DNA from 2 places in the Polaromonas sp. P4_H1 genome. Region 2 is predicted to be linked to the other one. Evidence: predicted binding sites of a transcription regulator. Region 2 holds the regulator's gene; the other holds the start of a gene.
The links. Region 2 encodes sigma-54, which starts transcription at its own class of promoters, with help from an activator protein. Its sites were predicted from a motif close to TGGCANGNAANCTGCTTT; they were not measured.
Positions count from the first base shown of each region.

Region 1 (4,729 bases), on a different contig from region 2:
CTGGAACCGGCGGATTCGACCGTCTCGCACGAGCGGTCAAACACCCGCATGTAGCTGACCGGCCCTGAAGCACTGCTCTGGGTGCTGCCGACCCAGGCGCCGCGCGGGCGGATGCGCGAAAAGTCGTAGCCGACGCCACCGCCGCGGCGCATGGTTTCCGCCGCCTCCGTGAGGGCGGTATAGATGCCGGGGTGGCCGTCTTCCGTCTGCGAGATGGAGTCCCCGACCGGCTGCACAAAGCAGTTGATCAGCGTGGCCGACAGGTCCGTCCCCGCAGCGGACTGGATGCGTCCGGCCGGCAGGAAGCCCTGCTGCAAGGCTTGAAGGAAGCGGCCTTCCCACTGCTGGCGCAGCTCCGGCGCTTCAGCCTGCGCCAGGGCGCGCGCCACGCGCTGGGTGACATCCAGGATGCTTTTCTCCGTTCCCTTGCCATATTTCTCCAGCAGAATCTCTTCGCTGATGTCCTGAGGGGGGAGGGCATGGACGGCGGGGGCAGGTTTGGCTAGCTGGTCTGGCATGAGGCGGTTCCGGTGAATGGCTTGACGCATCGTACGGGTGGGATATGCCGGTCAGTTTGATTCAGCACAAACCTGGGGAAACCAATTTTTGCAGGATCGCCGTTCTACTTCAAGGGCGGTCTCAAGGATGAAGGGCAACACCCCCGCCGCACAGCAAGCGGGATATGCGTGAGATATGCGTATGAAAGGTATGCGCATGAAATCAGAGCCAAAGCAGAGCCAAAGCAGGGCCAAAGCAGCCGTGGCCTGGATACGCAGCCCCGCAGGGCTATTGCCGTTGGGTTAGTGGGCTACCGGGCTATTGGGCGTGAGTCCGGCTGAATGCTGGTGCCATTGCCCGATGAGTCAATCGCCTGCCCACCCGGCAAGCCGGGCGATCTCGGGATTTGGTGTGTTGCGCACCACATTTGTGCAGCGCACCATTTCGGCTGCGGGCCAGTTCAACCGAGCAGGTCGGCCGCGTCGAGCATGCGCTGCGCCACTTCACCAAGGCGCAGACCTTTGTCCATGGCGGCCTTGCGCAGTTTTTCATAGGCCACCTGCTCGGAAAGACCCTGGCGCTGCATCAACATTCCCTTGGCCCGGTCGATGATCTTGCGGTCGTGCAGTTCGGTTTTGGCATGTGCCAACTCGCGCCTGAGTTTCTGTTCGTATTCAAACCGCGCCATGGCGACGTCCAGAATGGGGCGTATCCGGTCGGGTGAGAGGCCCGCCACGATATAGGCAGACACGCCGGCAGCCACCGCATCCTTCACATGCGTGGTGTCGTTGTCGTTGGTGAACAGCACGATAGGGCGCCGCTCGTCGCGGGTGGCCATGACCACATGTTCCAGCGAATCGCGGGCCTCGCTCTCGGCGTCCACAATGATCATGTCGGGCTGCAGCTGGGCCAGCCGCTCCTCGAGAAAGGTGTCTGCCGGTAGCACCGCCACGATGTTGTAACCGTTTTCGAGCAAGCCAATACGCAACTGGCGAGAGCGTTCGATCAGCGCCAGGGCGGCCTCATCTGCTGCGTCGGATGTGGACAAATCCGGCGCAATCACAACAAGACGCAGGGATTGGGGCGATGACATGCGCCGTAACGTGCAAGATTCGCGCCAGTTTGGGGCTGCCCGTGCCGGTTTCTGCCGCCGGATGCTCTCCCAAGCCGGGGAGAAGCTCAAACCTTACACTTGGGACGATGCTAGTCCTTGGAATTGAATCGAGTTGTGACGAAACGGGTGTGGCGCTGGTGGATGCCGCCGGCAGCGATGTGCCGCGCCTGCTATCGCATGCCCTGTACAGCCAGATCCAGATGCACCAGGCGTATGGCGGCGTGGTGCCGGAACTGGCCAGCCGTGATCACATCCAGCGGGTCCTGCCCTTGACGCGCCAGGTCATGGACGAAGCCGGGTGGACGCTGGCGCAGGTGGATGTGGTGGCCTACACGCGCGGGCCGGGGCTGGCCGGCGCGTTGCTGGTGGGCGCCGGTGTGGCCTGTTCGCTGGCGGCTGCGCTGGGCAAGCCGGTGATGGGCGTGCACCATCTGGAGGGGCATTTGCTGTCGCCTTTCCTGAGCGCCGACCCGCCGGTGTTTCCGTTTGTGGCCCTGCTGGTTTCCGGCGGGCACACCCAGCTGATGCGGGTGGACCGTGTCGGCAGCTACGAGCTGCTGGGAGAAACCATTGATGACGCGGCGGGCGAGGCCTTTGACAAGTCGGCCAAGCTGATGGGTTTGCCTTACCCCGGCGGGCCGCATCTGGCTGACCTGGCACGGCAAGGCGATGGCACCGCCTTCAAATTGCCCCGGCCCCTGTTGCACAGCGGAGACCTCGATTTTTCGTTCGCGGGGCTGAAAACCGCGGTGCTGACCCAAGCCAAAAAACTGGGGCCTGAGCTGGAAAACCGCAAAGCGGATCTGGCCGCGGCCACCCAGGCTGCCATTGTGGAGGTGCTGGTCAAAAAATCGCTGGCCGCCATGGCGCAAACCGGCCTGAAGCGACTCGTCGTCGCGGGCGGTGTGGGTGCCAATGCCCTGCTGCGCAGCCAGCTGAATGCGGCCTGCCAGCAACGCGGCATCCGCGTGCATTACCCGGAGCTGCACCTGTGCACGGACAACGGCGCAATGATTGCGCTCGCCGCCGGCATGCGCCTGCAGGCCGGCCTGGAAACGCTGCAGCGTGGCTACACCTTTGACGTGAAACCGCGCTGGAGTTTGACCCCCACGGTCGCTCGCTCCGCGTAGCTCCCTGCCCCCAGAGGGGGCCGCTGCGCCTGCGGCCCGGCAAAGCCGGTTCCGCGGCCCTGGCTGGTATAACTTCCCGCCCCTCGTGGGGACCGCCGGCGAACATTCCAGCGGATACTCGGCCCTGATCAGGGATTACTGTATGTCGAGGTGGGTGACGTTGCTGACAGGGATTTTTTTGCCCAGCGTCAGCGTCAGCACGCCGTTTTCAAGTTTTGCGCTGCTGTTGGCGACGTCAATTTCAAGGGGAAAGCGCCAGGCTGCCTTGACGCTGCGGACGGCCTCAGCCTTGCTCGCCACGCGCACCACATCGCCTTCAATGCCAATGTCCAGCTGTTCTTTGGCCAGGCCCGGAACGTCGAGCTGCAGCGTATAGCTTTTCTCCAGGTCTTCCACGGTGGCGGACCTGGCCGCACCCGTGTCAGACAGCGACAAGAAGGTGTCATTGAGGAATTTTTCCAGTGCGCCATTGCTGACAACGGGCGGGTAGCTGCGCTGGAAGCTGCGGGCGGGACGGGGGGCAACGGAGTAAAACATGCGGGTTCCTTTGGTCGATGGGTGGGGAGGTTTTCCCCTTACACTGCGCGGCGTTCACCATGATTGCCGCATGCACATCAATTAGGTGTACAGACGATTTATTCAAGCGAAAAACCGGGATGTATTTATTCATGCAAAAACTCTTGAAACGCGTCGCACTGGCCCTATGTCTGGGCGCTGCTCTGGCCGCCCAGGCGCAGTCCGTCGCCCAGCCGCCGGTGCGGATCGCGCTCATCGAGAGCCTGTCCGGGCCATTCGCCAATACCGGTGAAGCGGTCTTTCGCAACCTGGTCTGGGCCACGGAGCGTGTCAATGCGCGCGGTGGCGTCAAGCTGCCCGGCGGTGCGCGCAGCCTGGCGGTCGAGCGCTATGACAACAAGGGGCAGAACGAGGAAGCCCTGGCGGCCCTGCGTTCGGCCATCGATGATGGTGTGACGGTGATCGCGCAGGGCAATTCATCGGCCATTGCGGCGGTGCTGATCGATGCCATCAACAAGCACAACGAGCGTGAGCCGGGCAAGCGCGTGCTGTTCCTGAACTATTCGGCGGTCGACCCTATCCTGACGAACGAAAAGTGCAGCTACTGGCATTTTCGTTTCGATGCCCACGCCGACATGCGCATGGCGGCCCTGATGGATGTGCTCAAGGATGACAGGGCGGTGAAAAGCGTCTACCTGATCGGCCAGGACTACAGCTTTGGCCAGGCGGTGTTGCGTGAGGCCCGCAAACAGTTGGGCGCGCAGCGTCCCGATGTGCAGATCGTCGGGGACGAGCTGCATGCGCTGGGGCGCGTGAAGGACTTCATTCCGTACGCTGTGAAAATCAAGGCCAGCGGCGCGCAGGCGGTGCTCACCGGCAACTGGGGCAATGACCTGACGCTGCTGATCAAGGCCGCGAAGGAAGTGGGTTATGAGGGCAAGTTCTACACCTTCTATGGCAATGCGCTGGGCGTACCGGCGGCGCTGGGCGATGCGGGCGTGGGAAAGGTGATTGCGGTGGCGGACTGGTTTCCCAATGAACCCGGCAATGCGTCCGAAGCGTTCTACCAGGCGTTTCGCCAGCGCTTTCCGAAGCCGCAGGATGACTATGTGCACATGCGCATGCAGCTGATGATGGAGGCTTTTGCGCAAGGTGTTGAAAGGGCCGGCTCGACGGAGTCGGGCGCCGTGGCCGCGCAGCTTGAGCGGGCTGCCGTGGCTGTTTCAGGTCACAAGGGCGCGATGCGTGCGGCCGACCACCAGTTCCAGCAGCCCCTGCTGGTGGCGATGATGGGCAAGCAGGGCGCGCCCGGCGTGAAATTTGATGTTGAAGGGTCGGGCTATGGTTTTCGCGTCATCAAGACCATCGCGCCCGAGCGGGCCGAGCAGCCGCACAGCTGCCGGATGGTGCGGCCCTGAGTTATCCCTTATCCCGTGAGTTAGCGCAACAGGTCCATAACAGGTCCATCCAT
Region 1 is NZ_JBFUKG010000008.1:132,696-137,424, reverse strand. It holds gene AC1DS5_RS12345 (adenosylcobalamin-dependent ribonucleoside-diphosphate reductase) at 1-518, opposite strand, end outside; gene AC1DS5_RS12340 (ANTAR domain-containing response regulator) at 959-1,591, opposite strand; gene tsaD (tRNA (adenosine(37)-N6)-threonylcarbamoyltransferase complex transferase subunit TsaD) at 1,699-2,742, shown strand; gene AC1DS5_RS12330 (Hsp20/alpha crystallin family protein) at 2,878-3,279, opposite strand; gene AC1DS5_RS12325 (branched-chain amino acid ABC transporter substrate-binding protein) at 3,411-4,676, shown strand.
Region 1: a site for sigma-54 is predicted at 1,601-1,618, ahead of AC1DS5_RS12340 (ANTAR domain-containing response regulator). Genes of this name have one in related genera too.

Region 2 (4,729 bases):
GCATCACGCCCGACGGCGCGGGCGGCATGCGCTGCAGCGCGTCGCCGCCGCGCAGCTGCACGGCGTTGGCCACGCCCGCGCGCTCGGCATTACGCTCGGCAAAATCCACCATGCGGAACGACACATCGCTGCCAAACACCGGTGCCGTCGGCTCCGTGATGGCCGCCTCGGCCTGGTCGAGCAGTCCCTCCCACACGTGAGCCTGGAAGGGCAAATATTTCTGAAAGGCAAAGCGGCGGTTGATGCCGGGCGCGATGTTGCAGGCAATCTGCGCCGCCTCGATCACGATGGTGCCGGAGCCGCAGCACGGGTCGTACAGCGGCACGCCCTCTTTGCACTGCTGGTCCCAGCCGCTGGCGGCAATCATGGCGGCGGCCAGTGTTTCCTTCAGGGGGGCGTCTCCCTTGTCTTCGCGCCAGCCGCGCTTGAAGAGCGGCTCGCCCGAGGTGTCGATATAGATGGTCGCCGTGTCGGTCGTCAGGTGCACATACACGCGTACGTCGGGCCAACGCGTGTCCACATCGGGGCGCACCTCGTACTTGGCACGGAAGCGGTCGGCAATGGCGTCCTTGACCTTGAGCGCCGCAAAGTTCAGGCTGGTCAGCGGGCTGTGCTGCGCGGTGATCTCGACCTTGAAGGTCTGCTTGGGCGTGAACCAGATTTCCCACGCAACGCTGGCTGCCGCGTTGTAGAGGTCCTGCTCGCTGCGGTACTGGTTGTGCTGCAGCTCGATCAGCACCCGCTGGGCCAGGCGGCTGTGCAGGTTGAGTTGCAGGGCATCACGCCAGGAGCCCTGCAACTGCACGCCGGCGCGCCAGGCCTTGCCTTCGATGCCGGTGATGCGTTTGACCTCGCTGGCCAGCAAGGCCTCGACGCCGGCGGCGCAGGGTAAAAAGAGTTGAAGTTGGTTCATGAATGAAGACTCACGGCTGGCTGGGTGACGGTTCTTTTTCAAGCAGGGGCCGCGGAACCGGCTTTGCCGGGCCGCAGGCGCAGCGGCCCCCTCGGGGGGCAGGGAGCCACACGCAGTGGGCGACCGTGGGGGCTACTTTCAAAGCGACTTTCGCAGGTTGGCAGGCGCGATGCGCAAAGCCTCGCGGTACTTGGCCACGGTGCGGCGCGCGCATTCAATGCCCTGCTCCTTGAGCATTTCGGAAATCTGGTTGTCGCTGAGCGGCTTTTTCAGGCTCTCGGACGAGACAAACTGCTTGATGAGGGCGCGCACCGCCGTGCTGGACGCGTTGCCACCGGTCTCGGTGCCCAGCGCCGAGCCAAAAAAGTACTTGAGCTCGAAGGTGCCGAACGGCGTGCTCATGTACTTGGCCGTGGTGACGCGCGAGATGGTGGACTCGTGCAGGCCCAGTTCGTCGGCAATTTCGCGCAGCACCAGCGGACGCATGGCCAGCTCGCCGTGGGTGAAGAAATTCTTTTGCCGCTCCACAATCGCACTGCTCACGCGCAGGATGGTGTCAAAGCGCTGCTGGATGTTTTTGATGAACCAGCGTGCCTCCTGCAAGCGCTGCTGCAAGGCCTGCCCGTTCTGGCCCTTGTGCTGCTTCAGCGCATTGGCATAGATGTCGTGCACGCGCAGGCGGGGCATGACCTCGCTGTTGAGGGAGACCTTGAAGCCGCGGCCCGACTTGACGACGATCACGTCGGGCACGATGAGGTTGCGCTCGACGTTGACAAACCGCCGCCCGGGCTTGGGATCCAGCCGGCCGATCACGGCGATGGCGCCCCGGATCACGCTTTCCGGAAATCCGCACAGGTAGGACAGGCGCTTCATATCCCGCTTGGCCAGCAGCTCCATGGGCTGCTTGCACATGGCGATCGCTGCGCGGGTCTCGTCGCAGTCCTTGCAGTCGAGCAGTTGCAGGCCGAGACACTCGGCCAGGTTGCGGGCACCGACGCCGGCGGGCTCCATGTGCTGCAGCAGCTTCAGGGCCATGGCAAAGTGCTGTTCCAGCTCTTCCGCCTGCTCAAGGTCGTCGCCCGCCAGACCGGCGGCCAGTGACGCGAGACTGTCTTCGAGGTAGCCGTCGTCATTGAGCGACTCGATCAGGAAATGCAACGCCGCCTGGTCTTCCTCCGACAGGCGCAGGCTGAGCGACTGGCGGTGCAAATGGTCCTGCAGCGACTCATGGCTGCGGGCCAGGTCGGAAGCCTCGGCCTCGCTGTCGTCCGCATTATTGTTTTTGCGGGCCGGCGCGTCGCCGCCCCATTCGCTGTCGTCAGGCGAGGACTCCACCGAGCCGTCGCCCTCCCAGCTTTCCTCCAGCTTGGCCTCGGAACTGACCTCGGGCCCTGTATCTACATCATTTTGGCTTGCAGCTTTTGATTCATCAGGGCTTCCTGCTATTGAATCACCAGCAAACTCAAATTCCCGGCTATCCTGGCTGACCGGTGTGTCGGCATTCTCCAGGCCAAATTCCTCGCGCGGTGCGGCTTCTTCCGACACTTCCAGGAACGGATTTTCATCGAGCATCTGCTCGACTTCCTGGCTCAGCTCAAGGGTGGACAGCTGCAGCAGGCGGATCGACTGCTGCAGTTGCGGCGTCAGCGCCAGGTGCTGCGAGACCCTGAGGGAAAGGCCTTGTTTCATGACATCCCTAAGCGCACGACAAAGCGAGTTGGGATGTATTAACCAAGCGGGGGCCGCGCAACCGGCTTTGCCGGGGCGCAGGCGCCGCCCCCTGCAGGGGGGAGGGAGCTACACGCAGTGAGCGACAACGGGGGGGAGCCATCACATTCTGAAGTGTTCACCGAGATAAACGCGGCGTACATCGGCATTGTTCACAATCTCGGAAGGGGTGCCGGTCGCCAGCACGTGGCCGTCACTGATGATGTAGGCATGGTCGCAAATGCCCAGCGTTTCGCGGACATTGTGGTCGGTGATCAGCACGCCAATGCCGCGCGACTTCAGGAAACCGATGATGCGCTGGATTTCGATCACGGCGATCGGGTCAATGCCGGCAAAAGGCTCGTCGAGCAGGATGAACCGCGGCTGCGTCGCCAGGGCGCGCGCAATCTCGACGCGGCGGCGCTCGCCCCCTGACAGCGCCGGCGCCGGCGAGTCACGCAGATGATCGACCCGCAAATCCTGCAGCAGCGCTTCGAGCCGCTTTTCAAGGTCTGCGCGGCCCAGCGGCTTGCCGCTGGCGTCCAGCTGCAGTTCCAGCACGGCGCGCACATTTTCTTCCACGGTGAGCTTGCGGAAAATCGACGCTTCCTGCGGCAGGTAGCTCAACCCGAGGCGGGCGCGCAGGTGAATCGGCATGTGCTCGACCGACTGGCCGTCGATGGAGATCTCGCCCGCATCGGCACGCACCAGCCCCACGATCATGTAGAACGACGTGGTTTTTCCCGCGCCATTGGGGCCCAGCAGGCCCACCACCTCGCCTTTTTGCACGGACAGCGAGACATCCTGCACCACCTTGCGGCTGCCATAGGATTTCTGCAGCCCCTGGGCCACCAGACGGCTCGGCGGTGCGGTGCTGGCCGCCGGAGTATTGGCTGCCGGGGTATTGACCGACGATGTGTCAGTCACCGCATCCACGGGTTGATTGTCCGTTCTGTCCATTTTTCGGCTTTCCGTCATGGCCCCAGCGTGGTGCCGGGACGCAAACGGAGCGCGGGTCCGGCCGGCGGCTGCGGTGCCGATGCGGCGCCGCGCGGCGACAGCATGGCGCGAATCCGCCCCGTGGGATTGGTGGCCGTGCGGTTTTGCGCGCCCCCATCCACAGTGAACACATCGGTGTTGTTGTCATAAACAATCAGGGAGCCGGTCGTTTCATCGACCAGGGTCGCGCCGTTGTAGCGCCGCACCACGGCCTGCTTGATGAATTTGACGGTGTCGGCACGGCTGTCGTATTCGATCCGCTCGCCTTCCCCTTCGATGTACTCGTCCACGCCATCGCGCTTTTTCCGGTAAAAGGCCAGCTTGCCCGGCGCCGCCACGGCCAGGGCCTGCTGGTAGCCCTGGGGATCCTGGCTGACATCCACCCGTTCGCCCCGGACAATGGTGGTGCCCTTGGTGATCACCACATTGCCGGTGAACACGCTGGTTTGTTTCAGGTCGTCGTAACGCAGGGCATCGGCCTCCGCATTCATCGGCTTGTCGCGGTCAGCCCGCTCGGCCGCGGCGGGAAACACGGCCCCGGCCGCCAGTGCGGCCAGCACGATCAAGGGAAAAATGGGGTGTTTCATAAAGGCACGAATCTTGCTGCTTGTTTTGAGTGATTGTAGCCATGCCAGCTCCGGGAATGGCGGCCAGGGCCAAATTGGGCCCATAAAAAAACCCGCCACGGGTGGGCGGGTTTTCGGGCCAACGCCGGGCGCCGGCGTGTGACTTGCCGACTTGCCGCGCGCTTATTTGGCCTTGCGCGATTGCGCGATCAGGTAATCGGTGACCTGCAGGGCCCTGTCCATGTTCTGGGCCAGCTGGCCAGACGTGTAGTAACGCCCGCCGACGCCCAGGGCCGGCACGCCGTCGACCGCGTAGGTGTCCTGCAACTGGGTGGCCTTGCGCGCCTTGGTGCTGACGGAAAACGAGTTGTACAGCTCGACAAACTTGGCCTTGTTCAGGCCCTGCTTCTCCGCCCAGGCCGCCACCTGATCCGCCGTGTTCAGCGCCTGACGCTCGATATGGATCGCATTGAACACCTTTTTGTGCAGCTCATTGAGCTTGTCCATGGCTTCCAGCACATAAAAAAGACGCTGCTGCGGCTCA
Region 2 is NZ_JBFUKG010000001.1:48,804-53,532, forward strand. It holds gene AC1DS5_RS00240 (THUMP domain-containing class I SAM-dependent RNA methyltransferase) at 1-913, opposite strand, end outside; gene AC1DS5_RS00245 (RNA polymerase factor sigma-54) at 1,052-2,602, opposite strand; gene lptB (LPS export ABC transporter ATP-binding protein) at 2,744-3,580, opposite strand; gene lptA (lipopolysaccharide transport periplasmic protein LptA) at 3,595-4,206, opposite strand; gene AC1DS5_RS00260 (thiol:disulfide interchange protein DsbA/DsbL) at 4,369-4,729, opposite strand, start outside.